Linked DNA regions of Magnetospirillum sp. XM-1. The protein of the gene in region 1 interacts with the protein of each later gene in a pairwise test. Links are inferred from orthologs where the notes say so. Each region holds a gene or a part of one and is shown on either strand. Other genes may lie near its edges. The genes, in order: ribD and accC.

Evidence for each region.
Region 2: the proteins of ribD (region 1) and accC interact in binary tests that used the Escherichia coli proteins (3 or more experiments, as listed by UniProt). The link is inferred for Magnetospirillum sp. XM-1 from one-to-one orthologs.

Annotation. Positions count from the first base shown.
Region 1 is NZ_LN997848.1:3,100,893-3,106,008, forward strand. The notes cover bases 699-3,548. They hold ribD (bifunctional diaminohydroxyphosphoribosylaminopyrimidine deaminase/5-amino-6-(5-phosphoribosylamino)uracil reductase RibD), read left to right. Parts: upstream 699-1,510; coding sequence 1,511-2,587; downstream 2,588-3,548. Other genes in these bases: glyA (serine hydroxymethyltransferase), read left to right, coding at 699-959; nrdR (transcriptional regulator NrdR), read left to right, coding at 1,018-1,479; XM1_RS14335 (riboflavin synthase), read left to right, coding at 2,599-3,192; ribB (3,4-dihydroxy-2-butanone-4-phosphate synthase), read left to right, coding at 3,164-3,548. Also shown: more of glyA, read left to right, coding at 1-698; more of ribB, read left to right, coding at 3,549-4,312; ribH (6,7-dimethyl-8-ribityllumazine synthase), read left to right, coding at 4,447-4,893; transcription antitermination factor NusB, read left to right, coding at 4,890-5,116. UniProt on the Escherichia coli protein: Converts 2,5-diamino-6-(ribosylamino)-4(3h)-pyrimidinone 5'-phosphate into 5-amino-6-(ribosylamino)-2,4(1h,3h)-pyrimidinedione 5'-phosphate.
Region 2 is NZ_LN997848.1:3,509,362-3,519,203, reverse strand. What follows is about bases 2,500-5,453. They hold accC (acetyl-CoA carboxylase biotin carboxylase subunit), read left to right. Parts: upstream 2,500-3,281; coding sequence 3,282-4,625; downstream 4,626-5,453. Other genes in these bases: hemN (oxygen-independent coproporphyrinogen III oxidase), read left to right, coding at 4,770-5,453; XM1_RS16260 (acetyl-CoA carboxylase biotin carboxyl carrier protein subunit), read left to right, coding at 2,828-3,277; aroQ (type II 3-dehydroquinate dehydratase), read left to right, coding at 2,500-2,828. Outside these bases: XM1_RS16275 (ATP-binding protein), read right to left, coding at 49-1,398; XM1_RS16270 (PstS family phosphate ABC transporter substrate-binding protein), read right to left, coding at 1,398-2,210; more of aroQ, read left to right, coding at 2,361-2,499; more of hemN, read left to right, coding at 5,454-6,125; XM1_RS16245 (dCMP deaminase family protein), read left to right, coding at 6,130-6,552; XM1_RS16240 (hypothetical protein), read left to right, coding at 7,012-8,787; XM1_RS16235 (ribulose-bisphosphate carboxylase), read left to right, coding at 8,993-9,842. UniProt on the Escherichia coli protein: This protein is a component of the acetyl coenzyme A carboxylase complex; first, biotin carboxylase catalyzes the carboxylation of the carrier protein and then the transcarboxylase transfers the carboxyl group to form malonyl-CoA.

The DNA.
Region 1 (5,116 bases):
AGGGCGTGTTCATGGCGCTGTTGCAGCCCGGCGACACCATCATGGGCATGAGCCTCGCCGCCGGCGGCCATCTGACCCACGGCGCCGCTCCCAACCAGTCGGGCAAGTGGTTCAAGGCCGTGCAGTACGGCGTGCGCAAGCAGGATGCCCAGATCGACTTCGCCGAGGTGGAGGAACTGGCCCGCACCCACAAGCCGAAGCTGATCATCGCCGGCGGCTCGGCCTATCCGCGCACCATCGACTTCGCCCGCTTCCGCAAGATCGCCGACGAGGTCGGGGCCTTTTTCATGGTGGACATGGCGCACTTCGCCGGCCTGGTGGCGGGCGGCGTGTATCCCAATCCGCTGCCCCATGCCCATGTGGTGACCACCACCACCCACAAGACCCTGCGCGGGCCCCGTGGCGGCATGATCCTGTCCAACGATGCCGAGATCGGCAAGAAGATCAACTCGGCCATCTTCCCGGGCATCCAGGGCGGTCCGCTGATGCATGTCATCGCCGGCAAGGCGGTGGCCTTCGGCGAGGCGCTGAAGCCCGAGTTCAAGCTCTACGCCAAGCAGGTGGTCGACAACGCCCGCGCCCTGGCCGACACCCTGGTGCGTCGCGGCCTGGACATCGTGTCGGGCGGCACCGATTCGCATCTGATGCTGGTGGACCTGCGGCCCAAGAAGCTGACCGGCAAGGCCGCCGAGGCCAGCCTTGAGCATGCCGGCATGACCTGCAACAAGAACGGCATTCCCTTCGATCCCGAGAAGCCGACCATCACCTCGGGCGTGCGCCTGGGCACTCCGGCGGCGACGACCCGCGGCTTCGGCGTCGAGGAGTTCAAGAAGGTGGGCGAGCTGATCGGCGACGTCCTCGACGGTTTGGCCGCCAACCCCGAGGACAACTCGGCGGCCGAGGCCCGGGCGCGGGCCGAGGTGGCGGAGCTGTGCAAGCGCTTCCCGATCTACCAGTAATCAAGCAAGGGACGGAGGCGGCAAGGACCGCCTCCGCCGTATTCCGGGGGGAAAGATCATGCGGTGTCCCTTTTGCGGTCACGACGATACCCAGGTGAAGGATTCGCGGCCGACCGAGGATAACTCGGCCATCCGGCGGCGGCGCTCGTGCCCGGAATGCGGTTCGCGCTTTACCACCTTCGAGCGGGTGCAGATCCGTGACCTGGTGGTCATCAAGAAGGACGGCGGTCGCTCGCCCTTCGATCGCGACAAGGTGCTGAAGTCGCTGCGCATCGCGCTCAGGAAGCGCCCGGTGGACGACGAGCAGATCGAGCGCATCGTCAACGGCATCCATCGCCGCCTGGAAAGCATGGGTGAGAACGAGGTTCCGTCCAAGTTCATCGGCGAACTGGTGATGGAGGTGCTGATGGACCTCGACAAGGTCGCCTATGTCCGCTACGCCTCGGTGTACCGCAACTTCCGCGAAGCCAAGGACTTCGAGGATTTCCTGGGGAAGATGGTTGTCAGCCGCCACGATTGATCGCACTCAAGCAGAGATCGACCTGGGGCACATGCGGGCCGCCCTGGCGCTGGCCCGCCGTGGCCTGGGCACCGTATGGCCCAATCCGGCGGTGGGCTGCGTCATCGTGAAGGATGGCCGGGTGGTCGGCCGGGGCTGGACCCAGCCCGGCGGACGCCCCCATGCCGAGACCGAGGCCCTGGCCATGGCCGGAAAGGCGGCCCAGGGCGCCACGGTCTACGTCACCCTGGAACCCTGCGCCCATCACGGCAAGACCGCTCCTTGCGCCGACGCCCTGGTCGCCGCCGGGGTGTCGAGGGTGGTGGTGGCGGTCCAGGACCCCGATTCGCGGGTGGCGGGCAAGGGCGTCGACCGCCTGCGGGTCGCCGGCATACCGGTGACCGAGGGCGTGCTGCACGCCGAGGCCGCCGAGCTGAACGCCGGCTTCTTTCTGCGCATCAATACCGGGCGGCCGCTGGTCACCCTGAAGCTGGCCACGACCCTTGACGGCCGCATCGCCACCCACAGCGGCGAAAGCCGCTGGATCACCGGCGAGCAGGCCCGGGCCGCGGCCCATCTGCTGCGCGCCGAGACCGACGCCATCATGGTAGGCAGCGGCACCGCGCTGCATGACGATCCCGACCTGACCTGCCGCCTGCCCGGACTGGTGGAGCGTTCGCCGGTCCGCGTGGTGGTGGACGGGCGCCTGCGCCTGCCGCTGACCAGCCGGCTGGTCTCCACCGCCAACGACGTTCCCACCTGGCTGCTGACGCTCGAGGATTGCGACAGCGACCGCCGCGAGGCCTTTGAGGATGCCGGGGTGGACGTGGTCGAGGTCTCGTCCGGTCCCGACGGCGCCATCGACCTGGAACTGGCGCTGCAGGCGCTGGGCGAAAGCGGCGTCACCCGCGTTCTGGTGGAGGGCGGCGCCCATCTTTCGGCCGCCCTGCTGCGCGCCGGGCTGGTGGACCGCCTGGTGTGGTTCCGCGCTCCCCGCCTGATGGGCGGCGACGGTCTGCCGGCCGCCGTGTCGTTCGGCGTCGACCACCTGGCCCAGACCCCGCATTTCGAACGCGTCGAGGTCCGCACCATGGGCGACGACGTGATGGAAACCTATATTCGACTCTAGAGAGGTCATCCATGTTCACCGGCATCGTCACCGATCTCGGCGTGGTGCGCCGTGTCGTTCGCGGCGAGGGGCGGGAGGCCCGCTTCGAGATCGCCAGCGGCTACGACACCAGCACCATCGCCATCGGCGCCAGCATCGCCCATAACGGCGTGTGTCTCACCATCATCGAGGTGGGGCCGGACTGGCATGCGGTGGAGGCCTCGGCCGAGACCCTGTCCAAGACCACGCTCGGCTCGTGGCGCGAAGGCTCCAAGGTCAATCTGGAGCGGGCGTTGAAGGTGGGCGACGAACTGGGCGGCCACATCGTATCGGGCCACGTGGACGGCGTCGCCAAGGTGGTGAGCATCACCCCCGAGAACGAATCCAAGCGTTATGTCTTCGAGAGTCCGGCCGATCTGGCCTGTTTCGTCGCTCCCAAGGGCTCGGTGGCGCTGGACGGCGTGTCGCTCACCGTCAACGAGGTTGACGGCCGCCGGTTCGGCATCAACGTCATTCCCCATACTCAGGCGGTGACCACCTTTGGCACCTATCGTCCCGGCGACGAGGTGAATATGGAAATCGACATGCTGGCGCGCTATGTTGCGCGCCTTCTGCAAAAGGACTAGCGCCTTGGTTTCCGAATATCACGCCTACCTTTCGTCCATCGAGGACATCATCGAAGAGGCCCGTCAGGGCCGCATGTTCATCCTGGTGGACGACGAGGACCGCGAGAACGAGGGCGATCTGGTCATCCCGGCCGAGATGGCCAACGCCGACGCCATCAATTTCATGGCCCGCTTCGGGCGCGGCCTGATCTGCCTGTCGCTGACGCGGGGCCGCTGCGAGCATCTGGGCCTGAAGCCCATGAGCGCCGACAACGGCACCCGCATGGAGACCGCGTTCACCGTCTCCATCGAGGCCCGCGAAGGCGTCACCACCGGCATTTCGGCGGCCGACCGGGCGCGCACCGTGGCGGTGGCCATCGACACCGAGAAGAACCGCTACGACATCGTCACGCCGGGTCACGTCTTTCCGCTGATGGCCCGCGACGGCGGCGTGCTGGTGCGCGCCGGCCATACCGAGGCCGCCGTGGACATCTCGCGTCTGGCCGGTCTCAATCCCTCGGGCGTGATCTGCGAGATCATGAACGACGACGGCACCATGGCCCGCATGCCCGATCTGGTGAAGTTCGCCCAGCATCACGGCCTGAAGATCGCCACCATCGCCGACCTGATCGCCTATCGCCGCCGCAACGACAAGATCGTGGCGCGCGAGGTCGAGGCGCCGTTCCATTCCAAGTGGGGCGGCGACTGGAAGATGATGGTCTACACCAACACGGTGGCCTATGCCGAGCACATCGCCCTGGTGAAGGGCGACCTCAACGCCGAGGGGCCGGTGATGGTCCGCGTCCATGCCGTCAACGTGCTGGACGACGTGCTGGGCGACCAGGGTTCGGGCAAGGCCGGCGAGCTCCATTCCGCCATGGAAATGATCGCCGCCCACGGTTCCGGCGTCATCGTGCTGATCCGCGAGCCGCGCCCCACCAGCCTGTCCGACATGGTGCGCGCCCATCTCGAGCGCCGCCCGCCGGCTCCGGCGCTGCGCGATTACGGCGTCGGCGCCCAGATCCTGCTGGATCTCGGCGTGCATGAAATGATTCTGCTGTCCAATACCAAGCGCTCCATCGTCGGCCTGGAAGGCTATGGCATGAAGGTGGTGGAGCAGCGGTCGATTCCGGTCGGCTGAACAGTACCCGACGAAGGCTGGCTCCGCGAAGCGGGGACAGAGTGAGGAGGCAAGCCCAAGGGGCGCCGCGGCTTATGCCGCGAAAGCCAAGCGAAGCGCCCGGCGCCTGAGGGCTATGTAAGGAGAGTCCCAAAATGGCGAAGGTTCTCATCATCGAGGCCCGCTTCTACGATCATATCGCCGACGGCCTGCTGGCCGGGGCGCGCGCCGAGTTCGACAAGGCCGGAATCGAGCACGACCTGCTGGTGGTGCCGGGCATCTTCGAGTTGCCTGCCGCGCTGAAGCTGGTGCTGACCGCCGCCGAGCAGGGCAACGAAGGCGCCCGCTACGACGGTTTCGTCACCCTGGGCTGCGCCATCCGGGGCGAGTCCGACCATTACCACCACGTGGGCACCGAGTGCATGCGCGGTATCGCCGATCTGTCCATGGCCTACGACCTGGCCCTGGGCAACGGCGTGCTGACCGTCCACAACGAGGCCCAGGCCCTGGCGCGGTCCGATCCGGCGCGCAAGAACCTGGGCGGCCAGGCGGCCCGGGCCTGCCTGCGCATGATGGCGGTCAAGAAGGAGCTGGGCCTTTGAATACCGCGCCGAATAACCCCTCGGTTGCCAAGCGCAGCGCCGCCCGGCTGGCCGCCGTCCAGGTCCTCTACCAGATGGAGATGACCGGGACCGATACCGAGCGCGCCCTGCAGGACGCCAAGGACCGCCGCGCCAACGAGCCCAAGGGCCGCATGGCCGATCCCGATTCCTCGCTGCTCAATCAGGTGGTGCGCGGCGTGTCCGCCCAGATGGAGGACATCGA
Region 2 (9,842 bases), 410 kb from region 1 along the record:
CCGCCCGCGAGGCAATCCCCCGGCGCATCGCCGGTGATCCGGCCCGCCTTATCCGGCGGAAAGCATCTCGGCTCTGGCGCCGGCCTCCTGACGCCGGCCGAGGGTTTGGGCGGGCAGGCTGACGCACAGCACGGCGCCCCGGCCATCCTCGCCCTCTTCGGCCCACAGCGCCCCGCCCAGCAGGAAGGCCATCAGGCGGGCGGCCGCCAGACCGGAATGCATGGTGCCGCCCTCGGCGTGGACCAGCAGGTGGAACATGCGTTCGGGGTCGCGCTCGGCCATGGGGCGGCCGTTGTCGTCGAAGCGGATTTCCCACTCCCTGTCCAGGGGGCGCGCCCTGACGGACACGGCCGGCGGCGCCTCCGGGCGGCGATGGCGGACGGCATGGGCCAGCAATTCGGTGAACAGGTCGGCGATCATCTCGGCGTCGGCCGTCACCTCGGGCAACTGGCGCCACTCCAGCCTGACCGCGTTGTCGAGCCTTTGTCCGGCGACCTTGAGTGCGTCCTCCAGGGAAACGGCGGCCGGAACCAGGGCGCGCTCCCGCAGGCCGAGATAGCTGGACAGCGCCTTCAACTGCGCCTGCATGCGGGTGACGCCGGACTTGAGAAAATCCACGTAGCCGATGCCCTCGTCCCCTTCCGCGCCGGTCTGGTGCCAGCGCACCAGCAATTGGGAGTAGGACAGGATGGTCCTGAGCGGCTCGCGCAGGTGGTGGGTGGTCAGCAATGCCACATGGGTGATGTCCTGGGTGGCCATCTTCAAGTGGGCCGAATGGGCGGCCAGCTGGGTCCTGGCCTCTTCCAGTTCGTCCACCCGCCGCGACAGGCTGCCGGTGGTTTCCTCGATCACCGCCAGCGAGCGGTCCAGGGCCTTGCGTCCGATCATCCGGGCCAGGAGCAGCAGCAGGGCCATGGAGGCAAGGCCCAGCCCGCCCGACAGAAGGGCGGGCCGCAGCGCCTCGTCCAGCGGCACTTCCATCACCACGCGGCCCACCGGCAGCTTGCCATCGGTGACGGTATCCTCGAGATGGAGGTTGAAGCGCCCCACCTCGCCGCGGACCGGAAATTCGTTGATGGTGCCGCCCAGGTCGATGAAGGCCAGCCGCGACGGCGGATTGGTGCCGCCGCGCAGCACGCCCGCCACCACCGAGGGCAGACGGACGCTTTCGAATTCCCAGATGTCCAGATTGGCGGCGATGAACGAGGAAAGCTGGTCGGCCACCAGGCCGAGACGGATTTCCGCCTCGACCCGGGCCCGGCTATAGCGTTCCCAGACATCGAAGGCGGGAATGACGAACAGCCACAGGAACCCCACCGTCACCAGACCCAACGTGAACATCCGCCGCACCCGGGTGACGGATTGGACGACGGCCCGGCTGGTGTCGCGGTGGGGCATCAGGGCCCGGTTACGGGCAGGCAGCCGCTGGCGCGCAGCAGCGAGGACGCGGCGGGCGAGCGGGCGTAATCGACGAAGGCCCTGGCCTGGGCCGAGGGCGAGGGCGGCAGGGCCAGGACCAGGGGGACCTCGGGAAGCCGGTGGCCGTTCTCCAGGGTCTCCAGGCTGGGAGCCACGCCGTCCAGGGGGACGGCGATCAGCTTGCGCTTTTCCGCCAGCAGGGGCGCGAAGGCGCCGAAGGTCAGCAGCGTGCGGCTGGTCTCGACCGCATCCATGGCCTCCTGGTCGGTGAGTGCCAGGACGGCGCCGCGGGCGTCCCTGGCCGCCGTCACCGTCGGAGCCAGGTCGGGATAGGCCTCCAGCAGCCGGATGAAGCCTGTATCGGATGGCGGACGCAGCAGCACGCGCACCTCGCCGCCGGGGAACGGCGGCAGGGCATTGGCGAACAGGGCGGGAAGGTCGCGGCGGTTCAGCGCGACGTCACGGCGCTCGGCGTTGATGTAGAACACCAGGGGCGTGCGGCAGATGGGGACCGAGGCGCCGCCCTCCACCTCGCCGGCTTTAAGGGGGCGGGCCAGGATGCCCACATCCAGCTTGCCCGTGGCCAGCCCCTTGACCGCCCCGGCGGTGCCGACGCTTTCCGGGACCCAGACGGGGGTGTCGGGATGGTCGCGCCGATATTGCTCCGCCAGCAGCCGGACCATGGCGATGCCGATTCCGGTGCCGGCGGCGCGTACTGTCTCCGCCCTTGCCGGCATGGCAAGCAGGCTTGCCGCTACGCCGAATGCAAGCCCGAACCTGCGCAGGCTCATCATGGTTTTCCTGTATGCGCGCCCCATTTGTATCACTTTTGCCAAGTGACCAAGACTTAGGCAAGGGAGGAATGCATACCCCCGACCAAGGATTGGGGTGGATCGCTTCTGTGCCTTGCGCGGCGGCCGACCCGTGCTATAAACCCTGCCATGGTGAGAAACAGGCCCGATCCCATAATCAGCATTCTGAACGGTCCCAACCTCAACATGTTGGGCACCCGGCAGCCGGAGCTGTACGGGACGGAGACGCTTGCCGACATCGAGGCCGCCTGCCGGACCCATGGGGCATCGCTCGGCCTGGCGGTGGAGTTCTCGCAGACCAACATGGAAGGCGAACTGGTCACCCGCATTCAGCAATGCCGGGGCCATGCCGCCGGCATCATCATCAATGCCGGGGCCTATACCCACACCTCGGTGGCGATTCTCGACGCCCTGCTGGCGGCCGAGGTTCCGGCCATCGAGGTTCACCTGTCCAACATTCACCAGCGGGATTCGTTCCGCCATCACTCTTACGTGGCCAAGGCGGCCAAGGGAATGATCTGCGGGCTGGGAAGCCACGGATACATCCTGGCGCTCGACGCGCTGGCCCGCCTGATCAAGGGAAATGCAGAGGCATAATGGGCAACAAGACTCCCATCGACAGCGAACTGGTCCGCACCCTGGCGGCCCTGCTGGATGAAACCAATCTCACCGAGATCGAGTACGGCGTCGGCGAGATGCGTATCCGCGTCGCCCGTCAGGCGGCGCCGGTGGCCGTGCACCACGCCGCCCCGGCGGTCGTCGGCCATGCCGCCTCCATGCCGGCCCAGGCGTCGGCGTCCGACGCCGACCATCCCGGCGCGGTGACCTCGCCCATGGTGGGCGTCGCCTACCTGGCGCCCGAGCCCGGCTCGCCCAAGTTCGTCAATCCCGGCGACATGGTCGCCGAAGGCCAGACCATCATGCTGATCGAGGCCATGAAGACGTTCAATCCCATCCGGGCGCCCAGGGGCGGCAAGCTGACCCGCATCTTCGTGACCGACGGCCAGCCGGTGGAATTCGGCGAGCCCCTGCTGATCATCGAATAGCATGATGTTCGAGAAGGTCCTCATCGCCAACCGGGGCGAGATCGCACTCAGGATCCATCGCGCCTGCCGCGAGATGGGCATCCGCACCGTGGCGGTGCATTCCACCGCCGACAACGACGCCATGCATGTGCGCCTCGCCGACGAGGCCGTGTGCATCGGCCCGCCCTCGGCCCGCGATTCGTACCTGAACAAGGCGGCGATTCTGTCGGCGGCGTCCATCACCGGGGCGGACGCCATCCATCCCGGCTACGGCTTTTTGTCCGAGAACGCCGACTTCGCCCAGATGGTCGAGGAACACGGCTTCGTCTTCATCGGCCCGACGGCGGAACACATCCGCATGATGGGCGACAAGATCACCGCCAAGCAGGCGGTCAAGGACGCCGGCATCCCGGTGGTGCCGGGTTCGGACGGTTCCATCGATAGCGAGGAGCAGGCGCTGGAAGTGGCGGCCGCCATCGGCTATCCCGTGCTGATCAAGGCCACCGCCGGTGGCGGCGGCAAGGGCATGAAGGTCGCCCGCAACCCGGAAGAGCTGGCCGAATCCTGGAAGCTGGCCCGCAACGAGGCCAAGGCCGCCTTCGGCAACGCCGACGTCTACATGGAGAAGTATCTCGGGCATCCGCGCCATATCGAGATGCAGATCCTGGCCGACAATTACGGCGCCGTGGTGCATCTGGGCGAGCGCGACTGCTCGTTGCAGCGCAAGCACCAGAAGGTGCTGGAGGAGGCTCCGTCGCCGGCCTTGAACGCCGACCAGCGGGCCAAGATCGGCAAGATCGCCTGCGACGCCGTCGCCAAGCTGGGCTACCGCAACGCCGGCACCATCGAGTTCCTCTACGAGAACGGCGAGTTCTACTTCATCGAGATGAACACCCGCCTGCAGGTGGAGCATCCCATCACCGAGGCCATCACCGGCATCGATCTGGTGCGCGAGCAGATCCGCATCGCCGCCGGCGCGCCACTGGGCTACACCCAGGCGGACGTGCGCTTCGCCGGCCATGCGCTGGAATGCCGCGTCAATGCCGAGGACCCGCAGACCTTCACCCCGTGCCCCGGCCGGATCGAGGGTTATCACTCGCCGGGCGGCCTGGGTGTGCGGGTGGATTCCGGCCTCTATGCCGGCTATCGCATTCCGCCCCATTACGACTCGATGATCGCCAAGCTGATCGTCTACGGCAACACCCGCAACGAGGCGCTGATGCGCCTGCGCCGGGCGCTGGGCGAGTACGTGATCGAAGGCGTCAAGACCACGCTGCCGCTGCACAACCGGCTGGTCCAGGACGCCGATTTCGTCAACGGCGACTACGATATCCACTGGCTGGAAAAGTTTGTGGCGCAGCACTCCTGAGCGGGGGCTGTCGCGGTAATTGCCAGGGGGCGGCCGGTTCGGCCGCCCCTTTCGCTTTGGTCCGAATACCCCCACGCCGCCCGGTGTTGCCAATGGATGGCAGCAAGGAGTAGGTTTGGGCCGAATTTTCCGGGATACCAAACGATGCGCCCCGATCTTGCGGCCAAGTACGACCTTCGCGTTCCCCGCTACACCTCCTATCCCACCGCGCCGCATTTCCATCCCGGCGTGACGGCCGAGACCTACCGGGGCTGGCTGGGGGAGATCGATCCCAAGCTGGAATTGTCGCTCTACCTCCACATCGCGTTTTGCGCCGAGATGTGCTGGTTCTGCGGCTGCCACACCAAGATCACCAAGCGCTATGCCCCCGTCGCCGCCTATATGGACGCCCTGTGGCGCGAGGTGGAACTGGTGGCCGAGGCGCTGCCCACCCGCATGACGGCGCGCCACGTCCATTTCGGCGGCGGCTCGCCCACCATTCTCTCGTCCGGGGATTTCGTCCGCACCATCGACCTGTTGAAGAGCCGCTTCATCCTCAAGCCCGACGCCGAGGTGGCGGTGGAGCTTGATCCGCGCACCGCCGACGAGGCCTATGTCAAGGCCATGGCGGGGGCGGGGGTGACGCGTGCCTCCATCGGCGTGCAGGACCTGGACGACAAGGTGCAGCAGGCCATCAACCGCATCCAGCCCTACGAGGTCACCGAGCGGGTGGTGGAATGGCTGGGCAAGCACGGCGTGCCCGAGGTCAACATCGACCTGATCTACGGCCTGCCGCACCAGACCCTGGACGGCCTGCTGGCCACCATCGACAAGGCGGTGCGGGGCTTCAGGCCCAAGCGCGTCGCCCTGTTCGGCTATGCCCACGTGCCGTGGATGAAGAAGCACCAGCGGCTGATCCCGGAAGACACCCTGCCCGATACCGAGACCCGCTGGCAGCAGTATGAACAGGGCTGCAAGCTGCTGACCGAGACCCTGGGCTATGTCCAGATCGGCCTCGACCACTTCGCCGCTCCCGACGACGCCATGGCCATCGCCTTGAAGGAAAAGCGGCTGCACCGCAACTTCCAGGGCTACACCACCGATTCCGCCACCACCCTGATCGGCTTCGGGGCGTCGGGCATCGGTTCGCTGCCCCAGGGCTATGTGGTCAACGACGGCGAGGTCCACGCCTACCAGCGCGCCATGGCCGAAGGAAAGCTCGCCACCTCGCGCGGCGTGGCCATCAGCCCCGACGACATCCTGCGGCGCGAGATCATCGAGCGGCTGATGTGCGACCTGGAAATCGACCTGGACAAGGTCGCCGCCCGCCATGGCGCCGACGGCTCGCAGTTCGGCCCCGAACTGGCCTCGCTGGCGCCTTTGCAGGCCGACGGTCTGGTCGAGGTCGCTGGCCACCGCATCCATGTCACCGAGGAGGGCCGCACCCTGGTGCGCGCCGTCTGCGCCGCCTTCGACCGCTATCTCAAGGCGGGCGAGCAGCGCCATTCCAAGGCGGTGTAACAAGATGACCATGGCCTGGTACGACTACTTCATGGGCTTTGCCAAGCACGCCGCCAGCAAGTCCAAGGACCCCAGCACCCAGGTGGGCGCCGTGGCGGTGGGGCCCGACGGCGAGATCCGCGCCACCGGCTATAACGGCCTGCCCAGGGGCGTCGAGGACAAGCCCGAGCGCATGGAGCGCCCGGCCAAGTATCTGTGGACCTCGCACGCCGAGGAAAACCTGGTGGCCCATGCCGCCCGGGTGGGGGTCAGCCTCAAGGGCTGCACCGTCTACGTCACCCACTATCCCTGCTCGCGCTGCGCCCGTTCGCTGATCCAGGCCGGGGTGGCGCAAATCCACGTGGGCGACGGCACCACCTCCATGCCCGCCGAGGAATTCGACACCGCCCGGGTGATGTTCGAGGAATCCGGCGTCAAGGTGGGCTGAATCGAAAAATCGGAAAACTCTCAAACCTGAGTGGCGTCCGAGCCCCTGAAGAGGCAGAGCGTTTTCGTACAACCAGAATCCCAGGGCGCTTCCGCTTTAAGCCGAAGCGCCCTGGGTCTTTTCTGCCAGGAAAGAGCTTCGCTTTCTCAAGGTTCGGATACCGCTCGGGCTGAAGAGTTTCGCCCGGATGCGGCCATTTCGTTACGTCATGCTTTGAGGCCGTCCGAGAGACGCGCTCCCCCCTTCCTGCTCGGATACCAACATCTTCAGGCGCCGTCGCCGGCCCCACGGGGTGGTCGGGAGTCCATGATTGAGAGTTGTCCTCATCGGCACGCCTATGCCGAAAGATGGTTTATATATACTAAAAATGATTCAAAAGTTGTGTGCATATGAGCCATAATCTCAATAAGGATCAAGCCTAATTAAATTCAATTATAAATAGAGATGCGGAGGGGTCCGATGTCTGCCAATCTGCCGACCAACAGTGCGATATATGCTTCCTTTGTCGCCGATAGCGATAGCAACGCCTTGCTGTTATGCGCTTCTCCGGACGGGTGTTCCTGGGGGCCCAACATCGATATAGCCGACCAGACGACCCTGGCCATCCCGGACCTGGCTGTGTTCAACAGCCAGTTCTGGGTGTCGTTTGTGGCCAGCAACGGCAACAATCCGCAGGTGCTGCTGTGCTCGTCCCCGGACGGGGTGAATTGGTCGAACAACATGGTTGTGGGCGGCCAGTCCTTCAGGTCGCCCAGGCTGACAGTGTTCAATGGCCGCCTCTGGCTGGCCTATGCCGATACCAGCAGTGATCTCTGGGTGGGGTCGTCGCCGGATGGCGTCAACTGGACCCCGTTCTATCCGGTGAATCAATCGACCTGGGGGTTTGATTTCACCTCGTTCAACGGCCAGCTGTATATCGTGTTCATCACCTCCAGTTCCTCTCAGGATCTGCTGGTCTGCTCATCGCCCGACGGCATCAACTGGTCGGGCAACACGCCCATTAATCAGTCGAGCCTTACCGCGCCGGCAGTGGCCGTGCTGAACGGCCAGATGGTCGTGGCCTTCGTCGCCAACAGCAGTTCCAATGAATTGCTGACCTGCATTTCCTCGGATGGCGTGAATTGGTCCGGCAATCACTGGGTTGACCAGACCACGGCCTATGCTCCGACCCTGACCGCCTTCAACAACCTGCTCTGGGTGGGTTTTCGAGCCGACAGCGATTCGGGGGTCCTGCTTCAGTGTTCTTCCGCCGACGGCATCAACTGGTCGTCCAACGGCTCGATCGGCCAGACGGGGCAGGGCGGGCCGACATTCCTGGGAGTGGATATCCAGACGGGGACCCTGACGCCCAAATACATCGTCACCAGCGTCATCTACGCCCCGCCGGGCAGTGCCGCCGGCACGGCTTCCTCCGTGAGCTACAGCCAGGGAAGCCAGGCGGGCACGACCGTATCCACCGGCAATTCGTTTCAGCAGGGCTACAGCGTCACCGCCGGAGTCGATACCGGTGCCTTTTCGGCCGAGGCAAGCTTTGGCTGCTCCAGTGAAACCTCCTCGTCCAGCTCGGTCAGCATCAACAAGAGCACGACTTTCACCATCGACCTTTCGGGGCCGAATAACGACGGCATCGACCACCAAAATGACGGCTTCTACCTGTGGCTCAACCCACTGCTCAACATCTACGCGGATTCGTTCGGTGATGTGCAGTGGCTGATGAGTGTGGCCGGCGCCACCATGCAGATCGTGTGGGTCCAGGCCGGCTGGCTGCTCCAGCCGGGCACCATGCCGCAGGACGTTCAGCAGACTCTCGACGCCGCCGGGCTGACCCCGACCGACTACGCCGCAATCCTTTCGACAAACCCGTTCATGCCCGGCGGCACCATCGATCCCAACCGCTACCTGCTGCTGAACCAGACCTTCACCTACGAAGCCGGCTCGCCCACTGAAAGTTTTACCCTCTCCAATTCCGAGACCCAGACCCAAACCCAGGAAACCAGTGTTACCTATTCCGTGGATGCGACCGTGAAGGGGGGAGAGGAGGTTACCGCCGCGATCGGCGCCAATTTCGAGTGGACCAACAGCTCGTCCACCGAGACCGAGAGCGAGACCGATCAGACCGCGACATTCACCATCAACCCGCCGTCATCGGGCTATGATGGGCCGGTCATGCTGTATGTCTATTGGGACAATGTGTATCAGAGCTTCGCCTTCTCTCTGGAGCCCCTTTCGTCCTGAACGCAGCTCAGGCGTCACCGCCAGGGCTATGAGCGCGACAGGTGGGGCACGCCCACCCATCCCACACCTGACGGGTAGGCGTGTCCCACCTAACTAATTTCCCATACTCCCCCTATGGGTGTTCCTGCCCCGTGCCGGAGTGGCCATAGTAGCGTCCGCGAATACAAGGGCGAATGCCCAGAACCATCCGGGAGATTGCGGCGCCATGGACCAGTCGAAGCGCTATGTGAATCTGGGCTTGCGCGAGGCAGACCTGATCAGGGGCGGCCGCCACGTGCTGTGCGCCTATCGCATGCGGCCCAGGGCCGGCTACGGCTATGTGGCGACGGCGGCCCATTTCGCCGCCGAATCGTCTACCGGCACCAATGTGGAGGTCTGCACCACCGACGACTTCACCCGTGGCGTCGATGCCCTGGTCTATGCGGTGGACGAGGCGGAAGGGCTGATGAAGATCGCCTATCCGGTGGAGCTGTTCGACCGCAACATCATCGACGGCAAGGCGATGATCGCCTCGTTCCTGACGCTCACCGTGGGCAACAACCAGGGCATGAGCGACGTGGAGCACGCCAAGATGGAGGATTTCTGGGTTCCGCCGGATTTCCTTCGGCTGTTTGACGGTCCGGCGGTCAACATCTCCCACATGTGGAAGGTGCTGGGCCGTCCGCAAGTGAACGGCGGCATGGTGGTCGGCACCATCATCAAGCCCAAGCTGGGCCTGCGCCCCAAGCCTTTCGCCGACGCCTGCCACCAGTTCTGGCTGGGCGGCGACTTCATCAAGAACGACGAGCCCCAGGGCAACCAGGTCTTCGCCCCCTTCAAGGAAACCATGGTCCTGGTGGCCGATGCCATGCGCTGCGCCCAGGACGAGACCGGCCAGCCAAAGCTGTTCTCCGCCAACATTACCGCCGACGATCCGGCCGAGATGATCGCGCGCGGCGAATTCATCCTGAAGACCTTCGGCGAGAATGCCTCCCACGTGGCCTTCCTGGTGGACGGCTTCGTGGCCGGTCCCACGGCGGTGACCACCTGCCGGCGCAACTTCCCCGGCACCTTCC